4 regions of the Arthrobacter sp. TMP15 genome follow, and region 1 is predicted to be linked to each of the others. Evidence: riboswitches for the same ligand, from Rfam matches in the RefSeq annotation. Region 1 holds a riboswitch; each other region holds the start of a gene.
What was found. A riboswitch is a leader RNA that binds a small molecule or an ion and turns the genes downstream of it on or off. The one in region 1 is predicted to bind thiamine pyrophosphate.

Region 1 (4,676 bases):
GGCCGCCTGCGCGGACAATCGCGTACACCACTGGGGAACTCACTTCTCTCGACGTTTATTACAAATTTTTATGCCGGCAGGGATCGTATTTGATCGCTGCCAACCGCATGCGCCGCAGTTCTAGAAAAGAACAAACGCGGGGTGCATACTATGTGCCTCAACGCCGTGGACCTCAATGGAGTTCTGCCATGGAGTGGTTGCCCTAGGTGTTGGCGTAAGCACCGAAGATCAAGAATACGCTAATTCTGGCTCCGGGAGCAAATGAGACTGGTTTCGAGCTTCCGAAGCGCGTCTGCCAAAACATTGTTTTGACTGACAATTTCCGGGGTTCCTGAAACCGTACTCACCAACTTTAGCGTGGTTGCCACCGTTTTTCTTCATTTAGGACCGTGACGCGCCGTTTTCTTAGGCAATCACCAGTGGCGTTGATCACCTTTGCAGACAAGTGTGCCTAGATCTCGCTTGGAACGTGTTGATGCGGTGCCGCAAAAAAATCCACCTCGTACTGTACAGAATGCGCAAAGGCGGCCCGCATACGTTCTCTTTCCAGGGCCGATCCCCTGCGCGCGGCCGTATCCATGATGCTCACGGCTGTGGCCGCTGCCTGAGCAAAGTCGTCGTCGGCGTATGTCGCCAGCCACGTGCCATAGGGATGTTCGCCCGAAAAGGATAGGTAATCGGCATGCAGCACACGCCCCACTTCTGCGTACAGCCAGTAACACGGAAGAACTGCGGCAACCACTTCCGCATAGCTGCCGGAGAATCCAACACCTTGCAAATGGTCCACGTAGTGCTTTGTCACCGGGCCCTGTTGCGGATTTGCGGGCTGCCCATTGAGCCAGTTGCGGTGCAGCTGCAATTCAACTTCAAGACAATTCTGTGCCCCTGCCGCCCAGAACTTCTGCTCCATTTCGGTTGGGGCCAAGGAACTGGCACGGGCAAGGACACGCGAGTATGCGCTCAGGTACAGCGCATCCTGAACCAGGTAATAGGCAAAGTGGTTGCGTTGTAACGTACCGGCGGCTAATTCCTTAATGAACTCAAGAGCGAAAATTGCTTGTCGTTGGGGTTCGATGTGCGCCCACAATGCTGCACTGAATTGCCCGGCTCCAGGCGCTGCGTTCTCCCACAGTGCGTGCAGGTGGTTGACGGGGCCTGCACCGGAGCCAACCTCTAGCACCTCGGATGTCTCAAGGGCCCTACCCAGCCACTCCTTGGCTTGCTGGACGCTGGCAATCCAATCACCAGTTTGAGCCTGCAAAGTAGCCACTGCCGCCGACAATGAGCACCCGGTTCCGTGAGTATTCACGGTATCTATCCGAGCGCCAATGAACTCATTGACCACACCGTCAGGGTGAACCAGTGCGTCGGGGCACAGCTCCCCCGCCAAGTGCCCGCCCTTCACGAGCACCAAGACCTCATGAGTCGCGGCCAGCTCCTTACCCTGCTGAACGGCGGCCTGCCAGCTTGCAGCTTCCGGTTGGTCAAGGAGAACCCCTAGCTCTGGGAGATTCGGAGTCACTAGGTGCGAACTTTTAATGAGTTCCAGTAAAGCTTCACGGGCGGCCGGGGCCACAAGCATGTCTCCGCTAGTAGCCACCATGACCGGGTCCAGTACAACCACGGCGGGCCGGGTCCGCGCCAGCCACTCTCTCACCGCGTTGATGACTTCTTCAGTGCCAAGCATGCCGATCTTCACGGCATCTATGGTGACGTCGGAAGCTACAGCGTCCAGTTGGGCTGTGAGGAAAGTTGCCGGTGGAGTATGGATGTCTTGTACTCCCCGCGTATTCTGCGCAGTTAATGCCGTAATGGCAGTCATTGCATATCCACCGTGGGCTGAAATAGATTTAATGTCAGCCTGGATACCGGCACCGCCCGATGAATCAGAACCTGCAACACTCAGGATCCGGGGGTGCTTCACAGTTGCGGGCACGGTGGTGCGTTGCCCAGTTTCAGAAGTGGAAGAAACTGTTGCGTAGGTACTCAATGGGACATCCCTTCGCCGGTTCTAACCGGGCAGGTTCAACGGGTATTCTCTCAGCCAGCCCTGATGGCATGGCACCCCGTGTCGATCTCCACCCTAGCCCCAGCCGTGACGCTTAAAGAAAACCGGCCCAGAGCCAATGTCAAAAACTGCGTTCTGCACGCACATTTTAACGCAGGTTCCGGGCCGGCAGTGTCAGCATCAGAGCTCTGAAGCGGGCACTCCCACACCGAGAATGATCGGTTCGCTACTTTTGGTTACAGTCGTTGCAGGTGCCGGAATAGCTGCCGCGGTACTCAGATGCGGAGCGGAACCCTGACCTGCAGGAGCGTAATGAGAAGTTTCAACCACCATGTCGGCACCACCTTGAGCGCTACGTGCACTGCGGTTGCGGCGTCCCCGACGTGCACGCGAACGGTTACCACCGTTGGAGTCCGCCACCGTCTCATGATGCTGGTCCTGGCCGGGAGCCACCAGCTGGTCTAGAGCTTGTGCCAGATCCGCCAGCGCCGCCGCATGGTCAGCATTGCCTGCCTGTACGTTTGCGCTGCTTTCACTACGATGCCCACGAGGGAGTTCAATGGCTTCCCCACCCAACGTGAGAGTTGCGCCGTCGGAGGTTTCTGAACCTTCTGCTTTTACGTCGCCTTTGACACCTACGTTGCCGCCAGAGCTTGTGGCGCTCTGCGCAATTGCTGTTGCTACGGCCGCAGCGCCACGGTGTGACTCGTCCCCGTCGTGCTCATGATGTGAAGCAGCCGCAGCTGCCGCAATGTTCGCCAAAGCAGTACGGGCAGCGTGGGCTTTCTGGACTTTCTCTGCTTCGGTAACCTCATCGGGTGACTGCACAGGAGTGCTTTCCGGGTGCTGCGACTCAGCCTGTTGCCCGCGGTTGCGGTTGCGTTTACGTTCGCTGCGGGTAGACCTATTGGCCGTGCGCTCGTTCTCGCGATGCTCCGGTTTGCTGGCATGGGTCTGCGCAACCTCCACAGCAGGACTATGCGTACGGCGATGCTCCACTGGAATCTCGTGCGTGACCATGCCGCGACCCACGCAGGTTGGGCACTGCTCGCCAAAGACCTCAAGGAGGCCTGTACCCATACGCTTGCGGGTCATCTGAACCAATCCAAGTGAGGTCACCTCGGCAACTTGATGCTTGGTGCGGTCGCGTCCCAGGCATTCAACCAGGCGGCGCAGCACCAGATCCCGGTTGGATTCAAGCACCATATCGATGAAGTCAATGACAATGATCCCGCCAATGTCACGCAGGCGCAGCTGACGAACTACTTCCTCGGCAGCCTCCAAGTTGTTCTTGGTCACTGTTTCTTCCAAGTTTCCGCCGGAGCCGGTGAACTTACCGGTGTTGACATCGACCACTGTCATAGCTTCGGTGCGGTCGATCACCAACGAACCTCCCGAGGGCAGGAAGACCTTGCGTTCCAGCGCCTTGTTGATCTGCTCATCGATGCGGTGCGCGGCAAAGATATCTTCGGGCTTGTTCCACTTCTCCAAACGGTCAAGCAGATCCGGGGCAACATAGGTCACATATGCCTCGATGGTGTCCCAGGCGTCCTCGCCCGAGACAATTAGTTTGGTGAAGTCTTCATTAAAGACGTCACGGACAACCTTGATCGTCAGGTCAGGTTCGCCGTACAGCATCTCCGGGGCGAGCGTCTTATGCGAAGACGCCCGCTCATTGATGCCCGCCCACTGAGCGCGCAAACGGTTGATGTCATTCGTTAGCTCTTCTTCACTGGCACCCTCGGCCGCGGTGCGGACAATCACACCAGCATTTTCGGGCAGGTGATCCTTGAGCACGCGCTTGAGGCGATTACGTTCCACGTCGGGTAACTTGCGGGAGATCCCAGTCATGGACCCCCCCGGCACAAACACCAGGTAACGGCCAGGCAAAGAAATCTGGCTGGTCAGACGTGCACCCTTATGGCCCACAGGATCCTTGGAAACCTGCACCAGGACGGGGTCACCGGACTTCAACGCGTTCTCAATCCGGCGCGGTTGTCCGTTCAGATTTGCGGAATCCCAATCAACTTCACCTGCGTAGAGGACAGCGTTGCGCCCTCGACCAATGTCCACGAAAGCCGCTTCCATGCTGGGCAGCACGTTCTGGACCTTGCCCAGGTAGACATTGCCGATCAGTGAATCCTGCTGGGTCTTGGAAACAAAGTGCTCAGCCAGGATGCCGTCTTCAAGGACGCCAATCTGAATCCTGTCTTCGCCCTGGCGCACAACCATGACACGGTCAACTGATTCGCGGCGGGCAAGGAACTCAGCTTCTGTGATGACAGTGCGGCGGCGACCCGAGTCGCGGGAATCACGGCGACGCTGCTTCTTAGCTTCCAAACGAGTGGAGCCACGCAGGCTTGTGACCCGGTTTGAGTCCACAGATGTGGACTCCGACGGCGTGCGAGGCGCCCGCACCCGCGTCACAGTGTTGGGCGGATCTTCTTCGCTGCCACCTGTCAGTTCCAAATCTGCTTCACCACGGCGGCGGCGGCGCCGACGGCGCGACGTCACGCCGTCGTCCATTTGATCCGTGTTGATGGAGTCACTGGAGTGATCAGTGTCAGCCGCGTTGGTGCCCTCTGATATTTCTACAGTTTCAGTTGCCTCAGAGCTGGAGCCTCGTGTACGGCGGTTGCGAGAGCGTGAACGGCCGCTTCGTTCACTT
Region 2 (4,676 bases), 1.7 Mb from region 1:
GCGGGCACTTCGCACCAGTAAACATGTTGATGCCACCAAGGGGCGTTTTGCCGGAGACAATGAGATTCCGATCCTGCCCAGTGCAATGGTGTATTCCACGATGGGCTTGGTAGTTCTTGGGGTGGCCATGACAGTCTTTGCGGGACCGCTCTTTGAGTTGTGCCAGACAGCAGCCACAGGCATGCTTGAACGCACTCCCTATATTGAAGCTGTGCTGGGTCTAGGGGCGGGAACGCGATGAACCTCTCTAAGACTCCGAAGTGGAATCTTGTGCAAAAACTGCCGCTGCTGATCTGGCTAGTACTGGTGTGGGGTGCTCTGTGGCAGGATTTCAGTGCGGGGAACCTTCTTTTTGGTGCGCTGATATCGCTCGTCGTTTTCCAAGCGTTCTATCTCCCACCCATTGAATTGAGCGGCCGATTCAATGTCCTGCGTGCAGTGACTTTCTTGCTGTGGTTCCTCAAGCAGGTCACCATTGCCAGCTTTCAGGTCCTGTATTGGGCCGTTATGAAGGGCCCACGCATACGCAATGCGGTCATTGCGGTGCCTTTGCGCAGCCCCTCGGACCTGCTCATGACGGCAGTAGGGCACGTGTTGTCGCTGATTCCGGGTTCACTGGTGGTTGAGGTGAATAGAGGTTCGGCGACGCTTTATGTTCATGCGATGAACGCACCAACGGCGGAAAGTGTTGAACAGGTCCGTGCAGGTATTCAGGATATCGAGGCCCGGCTAATCCGTGTCATGGGGACCCAAGCTGAACTCGCGGCCTTGAAATCGGAGAAGGCAGGGGAGTTAATGCTTACGCACGCGGATCGCGTCCGGGCACTAGCGAATCACTCCGATGCCGAAGCTCATTCCCACGGACGAGAGGCCACAACGGCTACGAAAAAACGTGAAGGTGAGGGATAATGACGGTCCTGGAAATTATTGCAATAATCGTCGCTGTGGTGCTCTCATTGGCTGGCGCTGGGACTATCTACCGTATTGCCAAGGGGCCGTCTCTGCTTGATAGGGTCATTGCCGCAGATGTTCTACTGGCCATTTTTGGAGCTGCGCTGGCTACGGAAATGGCTGTGAACAAGCACATGGACAACCTGGCACTCTTGGTGGTGCTAACAGTGATCGGCTTCTTAGGGTCAGTTACTGTGGCTCGATTCGTGGGACATAAAAAGGAGGATGCATGAACACTTTTCTAGATGTGCTCACGGCCATCTGCCTGCTCCTTGGTGCTCTCATGAGTCTGGCAGCGGCCATCGGGCTCTTGAGATTCCCGGATCTGATGAGCCGCATGCACGCTGCCACGAAACCACAGGTTTTAGGTTTATTGTTGATGCTTGCAGCCATGGGATTGCAACTGCGTTTATGGGTGCTGGCGCCGATCCTGCTTGTCGCGTGGCTCTTTCAACTTCTTACCGTTCCGGTATCAGCGCACATGGTGGGACGCGCCGGATACCGTACCAAGCATCGACGTCCGGAACTGCTCAGCGTTGATGAACTCGATGAGGTTGTGGCTGCCGTGATCGAGGACGCCTCACCCAACTAACGCGAGTTGCCACTTGTGGTGTCCACAATTGCGTTTTGGACACCACAAGTGGCAACTCGCGGTCGTGGGGTGAGAGCCGCGGGCGCCTAGACCTCTTCTGGGTGTTTGTTGAACCGTGCTATCGCTTTTTGAGTGGTCCGGCTGGCCAGTGTCTGGATTATGGCTGCAACAACCGAAGAAACCAGCGCAAACGTCAGCGCTGAACGGAGACTATTCTCTAGATCAGCTCCGTCCTTGGGCGGCTTATTGCCCGTGCTCTTTTCCCAAGCCTTATCAACGAGTTTGCTGGCCAAAAACCCGGCACCCAGGCTCACTCCGGTTCCAAGCAATTTGAAGACGATGTTCATGAAGGACTCCTTTAGTCTTTTCGGGCCCCGTGGCGGGCAAAACCTTAATGTTAGCCTAGCCGCTCCCTTCCCTCCACAGGGGCCCTCTGCATGTTTGTGCAAATCCGTGTTCGCACAACTACGATGCGCAGAGCTTCTGCCGTGTGACTTCATCGTGGTTCACGCATTGTCCCTCTCTACATGAGCGAGGTATGATGAAGCCGCAATTCAAACACGACAGGGGAGCGTCTACCCGACCCGGGTATCGACGCTGAGAGTGCGGTTCGCCGCAGACCCTCGAACCTGCCCCGGCTAGTACCGGCGAAGGAAGTCGAGTTCTCTTCGGCTGCGCGGAAATACCGCCGCAACCGCCCCTCCTGAAAAGGAGGAAACATGAGCAAGTCATTAGCGGGCGAAAACGCCAGGCAAAATCAAAACACACCTAACAACGCTGCACCAGCCAAAAAGAGCACGTGGCGTGTAGTGGATATTGTTGTCCTCTCAGTGCTGGGCGTGGCCGTGGGTGTTATTTTCTGGCTCTGGTCCGCCGGCTACGGGTTGATCAGCGCACTCTCGATTGCCTTTCCACCCGCCGGGGCCCTGTACGGCGGCGGCTGGTTGATCGCTGGCATCCTGGGTGGGCTTGTGATCCGCAAACCGGGCGCCGCCTTGTATTGCGAACTCATTGCCGCAGCCGTTGAGGGTTTGCTGGGCACACACTTTGGATTCACTGTACTGATCTCCGGACTGGTCCAGGGCCTGGGTGCCGAGTTGGGCTTTGCACTGTTCCGCTACCGCAAGTTCAACCTCCCCGTAGCAGCATTGGCAGGGGTGCTGGCTGGGTTGGCCATGGGCGTCAATGGAGCCTTTATTTATAACGTCGCCTGGGCAATTGAATGGAAGCTGGTCTACGTTCTGTTCTCCATGATCTCCGGTGCGCTCATTGCCGGACTGGTGCCGTGGCTGGCTGTGCGCGGACTAGCCCGCACGGGTGCGCTGGCGAATCTGCCATCCCGGGGCGCTGCCACAGAGCGAGCGGTTTAGTCATGGCTGGTGTGCAGAACCGCGGAGCACCGGCGCGAGTGAATGCCAAGGGCTGGGGTTGGCAGCATTCCGGCCGCGCTGCCCGGGCCGTGCACGGACTGGATCTGGTGATCGAGCCGGGTGAGCGGGTCCTGCTGTTGGGGCCTTCCGGGGCCGGAAAGTCCACTTTGCTGCACGCCTTGGCTGGTGTCCTGGGAGAGAACGAGGACGCGAATGAGATCGGTGAACTGCTCATAGATGGCCGTCCCGCAGTGGAATCCCGCGGCCGGGCAGGGCTCATGCAGCAGGACCCGGATGCGCAGGTGGTCCTTTCGCGTATTGGTGACGACGTTGCCTTTGGAGCGGAAAACTTGGCAGTCCCACGGGATGAAATCTGGCGCCGGGTCAATGCAGCGCTGGAATCTGTTGGTCTTGATCTACCGTTGGATCATTCCAGTTCCGCCCTCTCCGGTGGGCAAAAGCAGCGCCTGGGGTTGGCCGGAATGCTGGCTATGCGCCCCGGTTTGTTGTTACTTGATGAGCCCACAGCCAATTTGGATCCCGCGGGAGTTGTGGAGGTGCGCGACGCCGTTAGTCGTAGTTTGGCTGAAACCGGGGCAACCTTAGTGGTTGTGGAGCACCGGGTGTCGGTCTGGTTGGATGTTGTGGATCGGATCGTGGTGCTGGCCCCAACACGGCTCGGTGAACCTGGCGGCGTCCTTTTTGACGGCCCGCCCGCCACGGTTCTTGCGCAAAGTAAGGAGCTCTTGGCCGGTGCAGGGATTTGGGTACCTGGGCATATCCCAGCGGTTCGGCCGCGCACGCGTCCGCAGTTCCAGCATTCCCTGGACGACGGCGGCTCCCCACTTCTCCTTGAAGCGCACAATTTGGCTGTCTCCCGCACCAAAAGTCGACGCAAACATCCTGTGGTGCCGGCCGCTGTGGTGCCATCCGTGCTGGTGCGGGCAGGGGAAGCCCTGAGCGTGACAGGACCCAACGGTTCGGGAAAATCTACTCTGGCACTGACGTTGGCGGGACTGCTGCCGGCTGTTGGTGGCGAGCTAACAGCCTTACCTGAGCTGGCACGAGGGGCCGGAATATCCCCAGTGAAGTGGCGGGGCAAGGAACTGATTAGCAGGATTGGCACCGTTTTTCAGGAACCAGAGCACCAGTTCGTTACCGGCAGCGTCCGGGACGAGCTGCTTTTTGCCCCGAAACTACTGGGCCGTGGTGGAGATTCCGTGGACGAGTTATTGGTGCGGCTGCGGTTAGAGCATCTAGCGGAGGCGAATCCGTTTACTCTTTCTGGAGGCGAGAAACGGCGACTGTCCGTGGCGACGGTTCTGGCGGCCAGTCCGCAAGTCCTGGTGCTGGATGAGCCCACTTTTGGTCAGGATGCCAACACGTGGGCGGAGCTGGCATCGTTGCTGCGCGAATTACTTGATGCAGGAACTGCCGTGGTGTCTGTGACACATGATGCCGCATTTAGTGCCGTCCTGGGCGGGGACCGCCTGGTACTGGGGGCCGGCGTTGAGCCGTTTGAAAGTGCCCCTCCTGCTGCCACAAAAGACGAGCTAACGAAGCCGGTGCGGCGATGAGCGCGCAGATTATCCAGACCCAGCGCTCAGCGGCCTGGCTGGCGCAAATCAACCCGCTGGCGAAGCTGGGGGCGGGGATGTTCCTGACCGTGGTGCTGCTGATCAGTGTGGACTGGGTCTCGGCCACGGTTGCGCTGGTGATCGAATGTGCTTTGCTGCCGCTGGCCGGTGTGAGCGCCCGGCTGC
Region 3 (4,676 bases), 1.5 Mb from region 1:
CCACCGCGTTTGGAGAGCTGCAGCGCGGAGTTTACGCTGCGACCGATGGATTCAAGGTTGTCCTCCATACGCAAGAGAAAACATGAGACCATTTCACCACGCTGCTTCTTTCCGGCATTCAGGAACGTGGGGGTTGCGGGCTGGAATCGGCCGGAGATGATCTCCTCAACTAATTTTGTAGCAAGCTTCTCATCCCCTGCGCCTAAGTAGAGTGCGGTGGCGACCACGCGATCGGCAAAGTTTTCCAAGTAGCTCTTGCCATCGAAGGTTTTTAGTGTGTAAGAGGAGTAGAACTTGAAAGCGCCCAAGAAGGAAGCGAAGCGGTGATCAGCCTGCTGAGCCTGGGCATAGACCCCCTTGACGAAGGACCAGTCATAAGCGTTGATGAACGCTTCCTCGTAGTAGTCATGCTTAAACAGGAAAGCAATTTTTTCCTCGAGGCTCTCAAAGTGGGCAGTGTTTGGGATGACGTCCTGGCGGAAGTATTCGCGCAGGGCCTGTTGATCCTTCTCAAGTTGGATTGAGCCATCCGGTGCGAAAAGGTTCAACTGCGCATTAAGTGCGTGGTGCTCCTTCCGGGTTCCAATGCCTTTGTGCAAGGGTTTTTCGGCTATTACAACGGTGGAATTCATAGTTGATCCTTTTCCTTGGTGGCGGCCTCTGCCCAGAACCGGGTGAGGCCCTCATTGACTCGTTCAACGTCATAGTCGGTGCCCAGCAGTTCGAACCGATACAGCTCAGGGATCTTGCATTTCCCGGCGATCACGGACCCTGCCAAGCAGTAGTCCTCGCCAAAGTTTGTGTTCCCAGCGGTGATAACCCCTCGCAGGAAACCCCGATTGACCGGGTCATTGAGGAAATTGATGACTTGTTTGGGTACCGCTCCCTCGCGTGCACCACCGCCATAGGTGGGGACCACCATGACAAAAGGGCGGGTGAGTTGGATCTGGCCTTCCAGCTTGGGACGCAGCGGTATTCGTACGGAATGACGGTCCAAACGCTTCACAAAGCGCAGCGTATTTTCAGAGACGCTTGAGAACACCACAAGATCCGAAGATGCTCTGCGACTGGGGGGATTAAAAGCCGCCGACTTGGCTCTGTCCTGGCTCACTAGGGTTCCTATCTGTTTTAGCGATCCGCCTCAAGACCACTACATCTAGTGGCTGTAACTCTAAAAGACGCTGCATCTAGTAGTATCATTAATCTGAACTTAAAAGTTAGGCGCACCGAAATTATTGTTCTCTCCGTCTGCCCCAGTGGCGTTTTGAGGTGTGTGAGAATTAGGCCGAGTGAGGCGTGCGTAAGGGCCCTGGCAACCGTGGTAGCTTGGGTTCTGGACACGACACGGGGTGCCGCATTGCGGCTGAGAGCTAGACCCGTTGAACCTGATTTCGATAATCCGAGCGAAGGGATGCCGGTCCAGAACAAAGGCCATAGCGCTCGCAGCAGCGTGGGAATCGTGCTTTTGGGCATCCTTTTACTCATATGAAAGGTGCACACATGCTGATCAAAGACCAAGTTGTACTCATTACCGGCGCTGGGCGCGGACTCGGCACCGACGTGGCCCGTTCCTTTGCCCGTGAAGGCGCCCGCCTGGTGCTGAACTACCGCAACAGTGAAGTCGCCGCGCAGGAACTAGCCCGTGAATTCGGTTCAGAAAAAGCGATTGCGTTACGCGCAGATGTCACCAATGCTGGCGAGGTGAATGCCATGGTCGCTGCGGCAACCGAACATTTTGCTACACCCATCACCACGGCGATCAACAACGCTTTGCCGGACTTTTCTTTCAACGGCGACGGCCGTTCTAAGGCCGAAGAGATTTGCTACGAGGAATTTCGGGCACAATTTGCCGGAGTTGTGGGAGGTGCCCTGAATACCATCCAGGCAGTAGTGCCGGGAATGAAGGAAGCTGGGTTTGGCGCCATCGTTAACGTTGGCACAAACCTGTTCCAAAACCCCGTGGTTCCATACCACGACTACACCGCGGCGAAGGCTGCCCTGCTGGCGTTGACCCGGACGTTCGCGGCCGATCTAGGACCATCAAATATCCGCGTCAACATGGTTTCAGGTGGGCTGCTGCGCACCACTGACGCCTCCGCAGCCACGCCAGAGCAGGTTTTTGACTTGATCGCCGGCGGAACGCCGCTGCGTAAAGTCACCACTCCAGCCGAATTTGCCGATGCCGCACTCTTCTTCGCCTCACCGTGGTCCCGAGCCGTGACGGGGCAAAATCTTGTGGTCGACGGCGGACTGGTCATGAACTAAGGACGGGGGAGTTCTCATGAACAGCACACGAGAATTACATATCAATGCTTTTCTTTTCGGGGCAGGGCATCACACAATGGGTTGGCGGCACCCGAATTCCAGTGCCGAGCGGGTAGGTGAGATTTCCTATTTCGAGGAACTGGCGCAACTGGCCGAAAGTGGCTGCCTTGACGCCATTTTCTTCGCGGACGGGCACGCCATCAACCGGACCTACACCGCGGGAGTGCCGTGGCTTCTGGAGCCCATTACGGCTCTGAGCGCCATAGCCAGGGCCACCAAAAACATTGGCTTGGTCACCACCGTTTCCTCAAGCTTTTATACACCCTTCCATGCTGCACGCATGCTTGCCTCATTGGATCACATCAGCGGTGGGCGAGTGGGGGCAAACATTGTCACCTCCATGTTTGATGCTGAAGCCCAAAATCATGGGTTGGCGGCACTGCCAAACCATGCTGACCGCTATGAAAGGGCTGATGAGTTTGTCCAAGTAATCCAGACGTTGTGGGATTCATGGTCGGATGAGGCGCTTCCCGCTGACAGGGAGAGCGGGACCTTTATTGATGCGGAGCAGATTCAACCGATCAACCATGAGGGCAAATACTTTTCCGTGAAGGGCCCGCTCAACGTTCCGCGTCCTCCGCAGGGCAGGCCGGTGCTTTTCCAGGCCGGGTCCTCGGAAGTAGGGCGAGCATTCGCGGCTCGATTTGCCGAGGCTATCTATTCTGTTTCTTGGGATAAGGACTCGGCACTAGAGTTCGCCACCGATATGCGAGAGCGCCTAGCTGTTGCCGATCGTTCTCAAACCGTGGTTCCAATCCTGCCTGGACTAGTCACCTATGTGGCACCAACCCGGGAAGGGGCGCTGGAGAAGAAACGCGCACTTGACGCTTATCTGGATATTCCAGCGGCAATCGCCCAACTGAACGTGTTTACCGGCCAGGATTACCGAACCCATGGGCTTGATGATGCGGTGGCTCCGCTGCCGCCAGCGGCGACGTTCACGGGCCCGCAGGGGCGGTACCTGACAGTGCAACGAATTATTGAAACCAAGGAGCCCACATTGCGGGAACTACTGGGCTTCCTGGCAGCCGGAGGTGGTCATGCCACCATGATTGGCACGCCCACCGAAGTTGCCGATGAAATTCAGGAGTGGTTTGAATCTGGTGCTTGTGACGGGTTCAACCTGATGTGTCCGGCCTACCCGGACTCCCTGAAGGATTTTGTTGACTTGGTAGTACCGATTTTGCAGGACCGTGGGATCTTCCGAACCGCATACCCGGGCAGTACTCTGCGAGATAATTTGGGCCTGTCCCGGCCTGAATTGAAATCTTTTGCCGGGCACACTACCTAGGGCGGTTTAGATTGACTCGGCTAGCCGGCTCAACCCGACTAGCCGAGTGAATCTCAGGCGCCACGTGGCTAACTATTGGTGCTGGTTAGGGGTGCAGCATGATCTTGCCGGTGCGGCCAGGAACAAAGTTTGCCCGGGCCGCATCCTGGGCATCCTCCAGTGAATAACTTGCCTCAACGGGAAGGGTTAGTGCTCCGGAGGCGAGCCGCTCAAGGAGTTCCTTCATGAGGGCACCGCGTTCTTGGGCCGGCATGGATGTGCTGACTTTGCTACCCCAAAAACCACGGATGGTGACCTGTTTGAAGATGACATCTGAGGAACTGATCTCCATGAGCGGGGAGTTCATGGCGCCAAACACCACAAGCGTGCCATTCTCCGCCAGCAGTGAAAGGACGTCCCCGCTGGCCCGTCCACCAACGGAGTCAACGCCAGAAGTAATCGGGGCACCATCGGCGATGGCACGAACGCGCTCAGCCCAATCGTCAGTATCCGTGGCAACGACGTTGCCGATTCCCTGATCAGCGAGTTCCCTGACGCCTGCGCTTCGGCGCACTAACCCAATAACGTTGATGCCGCGGGCAGTTGCTAGCTGGGCTAGAAGTCGGCCAACAGTGCCGTTGGCAGCATTTTGTACCAGCCAATCACCCTTGTTGAGTTTCAGTGATTCAAGGAGACTGATGGCGCTGAACGGCATCGACACCAGTTGGGCCGCTGCCTCATCACTAATGCTGTCATCGACAGGGAATACAGCTGCAGCTTTTGCAATGAAGTACTCAGCCCACACGCCAAAAGTGCCGCCGGTGCTCACACGTTGGCCCGGAGTAAACCCGGTGACACCTGTGCCGAGAGCGTCAATGACCCCCATGGCCTCGGTTCCGGCACGGGCAGGCAGCTCGGGTTTGAAGCCGTAGCTGCCACGGATGGTGAGTAGATCGTGGTTGTGAATCGTTGCCAAAACCATGCGGACGCGGACCTCGCCGGCGCCGGGGTCTGGGATCGGGATATTTTCAACTGCAAGGACCTTGCTGGGGTCTCCGAACGTGGTGTGCATTAGGGCGCG
Region 4 (4,676 bases), 760 kb from region 1:
GCCGGCACTGGCAAGTTGCAGGGCCACGGTGGCGCCAACGGGTCCTGCCCCAGTGACAATTTTAACGTTTTCCATGAGGTCTCAATTCAGGTAATCTTTCATCTTTTCAGTAAAGAGCGGTGCTCTCGCTTTAACTATCAAGCCTACGGGTTGAAATTGTCAAGAGCAGTGCTCACTTAAGTTGACGGTGGTCTCGAATAGTCTGAGAATAGAGCTATGAGCCAAACACCGCGGGAACGGGCGCGAACGCAAACCATGTCGGAAATCCTCACCATTGGGCGCCATCATCTTGAATTGCACGGCGCCGCTGGGCTCTCACTCCGGGCCGTGGCGCGTGACCTAGGTGTAGTTTCTTCTGCTGTTTACCGGTATGTAAAGAGCCGGGATGAGCTGCTGACTCTCTTGGTGGTGGATGGCTACAACGCACTGGGTGACGCTGTGGATGCAGCAGTTGGCGCGGTACCCCAAAATGATTTCTCAGAGCAATTCCGAGCGTGGGGTGGAGCTATTCGGCAATGGGCTTTGGCTGAGCCGGCGCGCTATGGACTACTTTTTGGTTCACCTGTGCCAGGTTACGACGCCCCGGCGGAACAAACGACCCAACCAGGCACGCGGGTTGTGGTTTTGCTCATACAGATTCTGCAACGTGCCTACGAATCCAAGGCTCTGACGGCTCCTGTCAAGGAAGGAAGTCCACCGCTGGCTGCTGATTTCGAGCTAATCAGGGCGGACATGGAAATGAGCGTCCCAGACCATGTTTTTGCTTCGGGTGCATTGGTGTGGGTATCCGTTTTTGGAGCTGTGAACTTTGAAGTGTTTGGCCAGTATGGAACATCGACGTTTAGCGATCCAATAGCTCTTTTCGAGTCGCATATGAAGTTGCTGGAAGAATTGGTTGGCTTGCGGTAGCGTCCTAGCCACCGACAGTGCCACCTGGCTGGCCAGCGCTGCGGTCATGCCACCATGCAGCGATACTCCGGCGCGATGATGAGCAAAAAGTGGGCACCATGAATGAAAAAGATGATCTCCTGAAGTACCTGCGAAGTCAGCGGGCAAACCTGCTGGCAAAGCTTGAGGGACTCAGCGACTATGACGTCCGCCGGCCGATGACGCCCACAGGAACAAATCTCTTAGGCCTTCTCAAACACGTGGCCAGTGTCCAGTTGGGATATTTAGGCGTGGTTTTTGACCGTCCCAGCAATAGAGAAATGCCATGGCTAGCAGCCGGTGCACCCCAGGACAGCGATCTGTGGGCCGGACCCGACGAGAGCCGCGCGGACATTCTTGAACTGCATGAATTCTCCGCGTTGCACAGCGACAGGACCATCGAATTGCTGACGCTGGACACCGTGGGTGAGGTGCCCTGGTGGGATCCTGCGAGTCGGCAGGTGATACTGAGCCGGATCATGGTCCATGTGTGCGTTGAAACCGCCCGGCACGCCGGCCACGCGGATATCCTGCGCGAGCTCATTGACGGGGCAACGGGTAATGGGCCGCTGGATCGAAACACCTCAACTCGTACGGCGGAAGAATGGTCTGCTTATCGAGCGGAATTGGAGGCTGTTGCCAGCCGCCACCGGCTCAACTAGACCGGGCCCCTTGGCAGGATCACTCTTGGCATGAGGTCTCTTCGCAGGAGGTCCATCAGCAACGAGCGTGGCTGCGCGGCGTTGTGAAAGTTACCCCAGTGCGGGTAGCCGGGAGAGCAGTTCTGCGGCAGCCGCCGTCGGATCTTGGGCGTCAGTAATGGCCCGGACCACAACAATGCGAGACGCGCCAGCGTCCACCACCTGATCAACGTTGCTTAGATCCACCCCGCCTATGGCAAACCAAGGCTTGGTGGTGTGCAGGGATGCGGCGTGCTCAAGCAAGGAAAGTCCCACGGCGGCACGGCCCGGTTTGGTGGGGGTGGCCCATAGCGGTCCCACGCAAAAGTAATCGGCGTTCGGGTCGGCAGCAGCTGCGGACACTTGCTTGGTGTCATGGCTGGAAAGCCCCAGGGAAACACCTGATCCCACGAGTGAACGCGCGGCTGGCAACGGCAGATCCTGCTGGCCCACATGGAAAACGGGGGCACCGCTGAGCATGGCAATATCGGCACGATCGTTCACGGCCCACAGTTTGCCGCACTCCTGCGCCACAGAACGCAAAACTGTTAGCAACTCCAGTTCCTGAGCGGCCTCGATGGACTTGTCGCGCAACTGAATGATGTCCACTCCGCCGGCGAAGGCAGCCTTCAGGAAATCGGCAAAGTCGCCCTGTTTTTCCCGCGCATCGGTGCACAAATAGAGTCTGGCGTCCTTGAAGGAAGTGGCGGGGGTTTTCGCTGTGCTGTCATGGATGACCGATAATCTGCTCATGTCTCATAGACTAGTGCAGTACCGCGGGAGCCAGTGAAGCTGGTTGAGAGGGCGCCGAAATGTGCCGACCGAAATACGTCCCGTGCGGGCGTGGAACCTGATCCGGATCATGCCGGCGTAGGGAAGGAGAGCGTAGTGGCAACTTTTGAAGCCCAGATTCTGAGCACCGACGTGGCTGTCATTGGTGGCGGCATTATTGGACTGGGCATTGCGTGGGAAGCCCAGAAAGCCGGGCATTCTGTGAGCATTATTGACCCGGCACCCGCCACCGGAGCCACTTTTGCGGCCGCCGGAATGTTGGCTCCCGTGAGCGAACTGCACTATCAAGAAGATGACCTGCTGGAACTCACACTAGCCTCGGCTGCACGCTGGCCAGCATTTATGGCCGCCATTCCCGAATCTGGCCATACAGGCTTCAACACGTCTCCAACACTGGTACTGGGCGCAGACCCAGCTGACCGCAAGGCGCTGGCCGACCTCCGCGAGGTCCAAACCCGTCATGGTTTGGAGGTATCTCAGCTGAGCATCCGTGAAGCTCGCGTTCTTGAACCAATGGTGGGGCCACATATTTCTTGCGCCTACAAAGTAGAAGCCGATCATCAGGTGGATCCGCGAGCCTTGGCTGCAACACTACGAGTGCAACTGGTGAAAGCCGCCGTGGCGGCCGGCCGAAACAGTGCAGAGCAGACATTCATTGACCAGTCCGCTACGGCTTTGCTACACAAAGATCCCAGTAACTCGCACTCGCCCGTGACAGGGGTAAAACTGGCGGACGGCCGTGTTGTTCATGCCAACGAGGTCATTGTGGCCAATGGGTTGGGCGCTCCGGAACTTCACGAGCTGCCGGAGGGCCTCAAGCTGCCTGTCCGTCCCGTATACGGAGACATCCTGCGCCTTCGGGTTCCCAAACATCTTCATCCGCTGACCACCGCAACTATCCGCGGACTGGTTCGTGGGCTGCCCGTCTATATAGTGCCGCGGGCCGATGGGAGCGTTGTCATTGGCGCCAGTAGCCGTGAAGACGGATCCGCCGGTGTCAGTGCGGGCGGAGTTCACCAGCTCCTCCGTGACGCCCAAGTGCTCTTACCTGCCGTGGCCGAACTGGAATTACTTGAAATGAGTGCCCGCGCCCGCCCCGGCACCCCGGACAATGCGCCGCTGTTGGGACGAGTTGGTGACGGCAATGGCAGGGACATTCCCGGGCTCATCATCGCCACAGGCTTCTTCCGGCACGGAGTCCTGCTGACGCCCATAGCGGCCCACATCACCCGACAATTGCTGGGCAACATCACAGATCTGGCGTGGGAACAGTTCCGCCCAGACCGTTATTCACCTGCACTGCAGCACTCCCGTCCTGCGGGCACACCTTCTAAGGAGTCACCATGACCACCATTAATATCAACGGCACTGCGCAGCCTTACACGGTTGGAACCACTGTGGCGGATCTTGTGTCAGTTATAACAGGGAAAGTATTGCTGCCCTCTGGGCAAGCGGCCGACGGCGGACGGCTGGGTGTTGCTGTAGCCCGGAACGCCGGAATTGTGCCACGCAGTCAGTGGGCTGCCACAGCAGTTGAAGTCAACGACGAGTTTGAAATTGTTGCAGCTGTGCAGGGCGGCTAACCACAGGTTGGAATAAATATCATGTCAATCAACCCCATTTTTGAAAGTGAAAGCTCATGACTGAACCCCTTACCCACCAAGACGCTCTGATAATTGATGGTGTGGCACTTGGCTCCCGGCTCATTATGGGCACTGGCGGGGCGCCAAGTCTGGCAGGACTTGGCGCTGCACTGATTGCTTCCGGCACGCAGCTGACAACTGTGGCCATGCGCAGGTATTCGGTGGATCCCCATGGCGAATCAGGGACAAACCTGTTCCAGCTACTGGTGGAGAACAGTATCCGTGTGTTGCCCAACACCGCCGGTTGCTTCACCGCGCGGGAGGCTGTTATGACGGCAGAACTGGCGCGGGAGGCCTTGGAAACGGACTGGGTGAAGCTGGAGGTCATTGCTGATGAACACACGCTTCTGCCCGATGCCCTGGAATTGGTGGAGGCTACTGAGCAGCTGGTCAACCGCGGGTTTAAAGTCTTTGCTTATACCAATGACGATCCTGTCCTAGCGCTCCGGCTGGAGCAGCTTGGCGCCGCCGCTGTCATGCCCCTGGGTGCACCGATAGGCACGGGACTTGGCATCTTGAACCCGCACAATATTGAATTGATAGTCTCCCGCGCTAACGTGCCAGTGGTGCTCGACGCCGGAATTGGCACAGCTTCGGACGCCGCGTTGGCTATGGAGTTGGGTTGCGATGCCGT

Region 2: another riboswitch for thiamine pyrophosphate. It lies ahead of AAFM46_RS00740 (ECF transporter S component); the one in region 1 lies ahead of AAFM46_RS09255 (bifunctional hydroxymethylpyrimidine kinase/phosphomethylpyrimidine kinase).
Region 3: another riboswitch for thiamine pyrophosphate. It lies ahead of AAFM46_RS02770 (3-oxoacyl-ACP reductase); the one in region 1 lies ahead of AAFM46_RS09255 (bifunctional hydroxymethylpyrimidine kinase/phosphomethylpyrimidine kinase).
Region 4: another riboswitch for thiamine pyrophosphate. It lies ahead of thiO (glycine oxidase ThiO); the one in region 1 lies ahead of AAFM46_RS09255 (bifunctional hydroxymethylpyrimidine kinase/phosphomethylpyrimidine kinase).

Annotation. Positions count from the first base shown of each region.
Region 1 is NZ_CP154262.1:2,089,692-2,094,367, forward strand. Features, by position in the region: gene rplU (50S ribosomal protein L21) at 1-31, opposite strand, end outside; gene AAFM46_RS09255 (bifunctional hydroxymethylpyrimidine kinase/phosphomethylpyrimidine kinase) at 452-1,990, opposite strand; TPP riboswitch at 1,981-2,079, opposite strand; gene AAFM46_RS09260 (Rne/Rng family ribonuclease) at 2,189-4,676, opposite strand, start outside.
Region 2 is NZ_CP154262.1:166,649-171,324, forward strand. Features, by position in the region: gene AAFM46_RS00715 (Na+/H+ antiporter subunit D) at 1-241, shown strand, start outside; gene AAFM46_RS00720 (Na+/H+ antiporter subunit E) at 238-909, shown strand; gene AAFM46_RS00725 (monovalent cation/H+ antiporter complex subunit F) at 909-1,184, shown strand; gene mnhG (monovalent cation/H(+) antiporter subunit G) at 1,181-1,543, shown strand; gene AAFM46_RS00735 (DUF4235 domain-containing protein) at 1,630-1,890, opposite strand; TPP riboswitch at 2,099-2,216, shown strand; gene AAFM46_RS00740 (ECF transporter S component) at 2,263-2,913, shown strand; gene AAFM46_RS00745 (ATP-binding cassette domain-containing protein) at 2,916-4,490, shown strand; gene AAFM46_RS00750 (energy-coupling factor transporter transmembrane component T) at 4,487-4,676, shown strand, end outside.
Region 3 is NZ_CP154262.1:627,587-632,262, forward strand. Features, by position in the region: gene nrdE (class 1b ribonucleoside-diphosphate reductase subunit alpha) at 1-632, opposite strand, end outside; gene nrdI (class Ib ribonucleoside-diphosphate reductase assembly flavoprotein NrdI) at 629-1,111, opposite strand; TPP riboswitch at 1,336-1,429, shown strand; gene AAFM46_RS02770 (3-oxoacyl-ACP reductase) at 1,501-2,265, shown strand; gene AAFM46_RS02775 (LLM class flavin-dependent oxidoreductase) at 2,282-3,616, shown strand; gene AAFM46_RS02780 (zinc-binding dehydrogenase) at 3,702-4,676, opposite strand, start outside.
Region 4 is NZ_CP154262.1:2,845,812-2,850,487, reverse strand. Features, by position in the region: gene AAFM46_RS12730 (NAD-dependent epimerase/dehydratase family protein) at 1-75, opposite strand, end outside; gene AAFM46_RS12725 (WHG domain-containing protein) at 217-909, shown strand; gene AAFM46_RS12720 (DinB family protein) at 1,008-1,589, shown strand; gene thiE (thiamine phosphate synthase) at 1,680-2,360, opposite strand; TPP riboswitch at 2,375-2,501, shown strand; gene thiO (glycine oxidase ThiO) at 2,496-3,746, shown strand; gene thiS (sulfur carrier protein ThiS) at 3,743-3,982, shown strand; gene AAFM46_RS12700 (thiazole synthase) at 4,039-4,676, shown strand, end outside.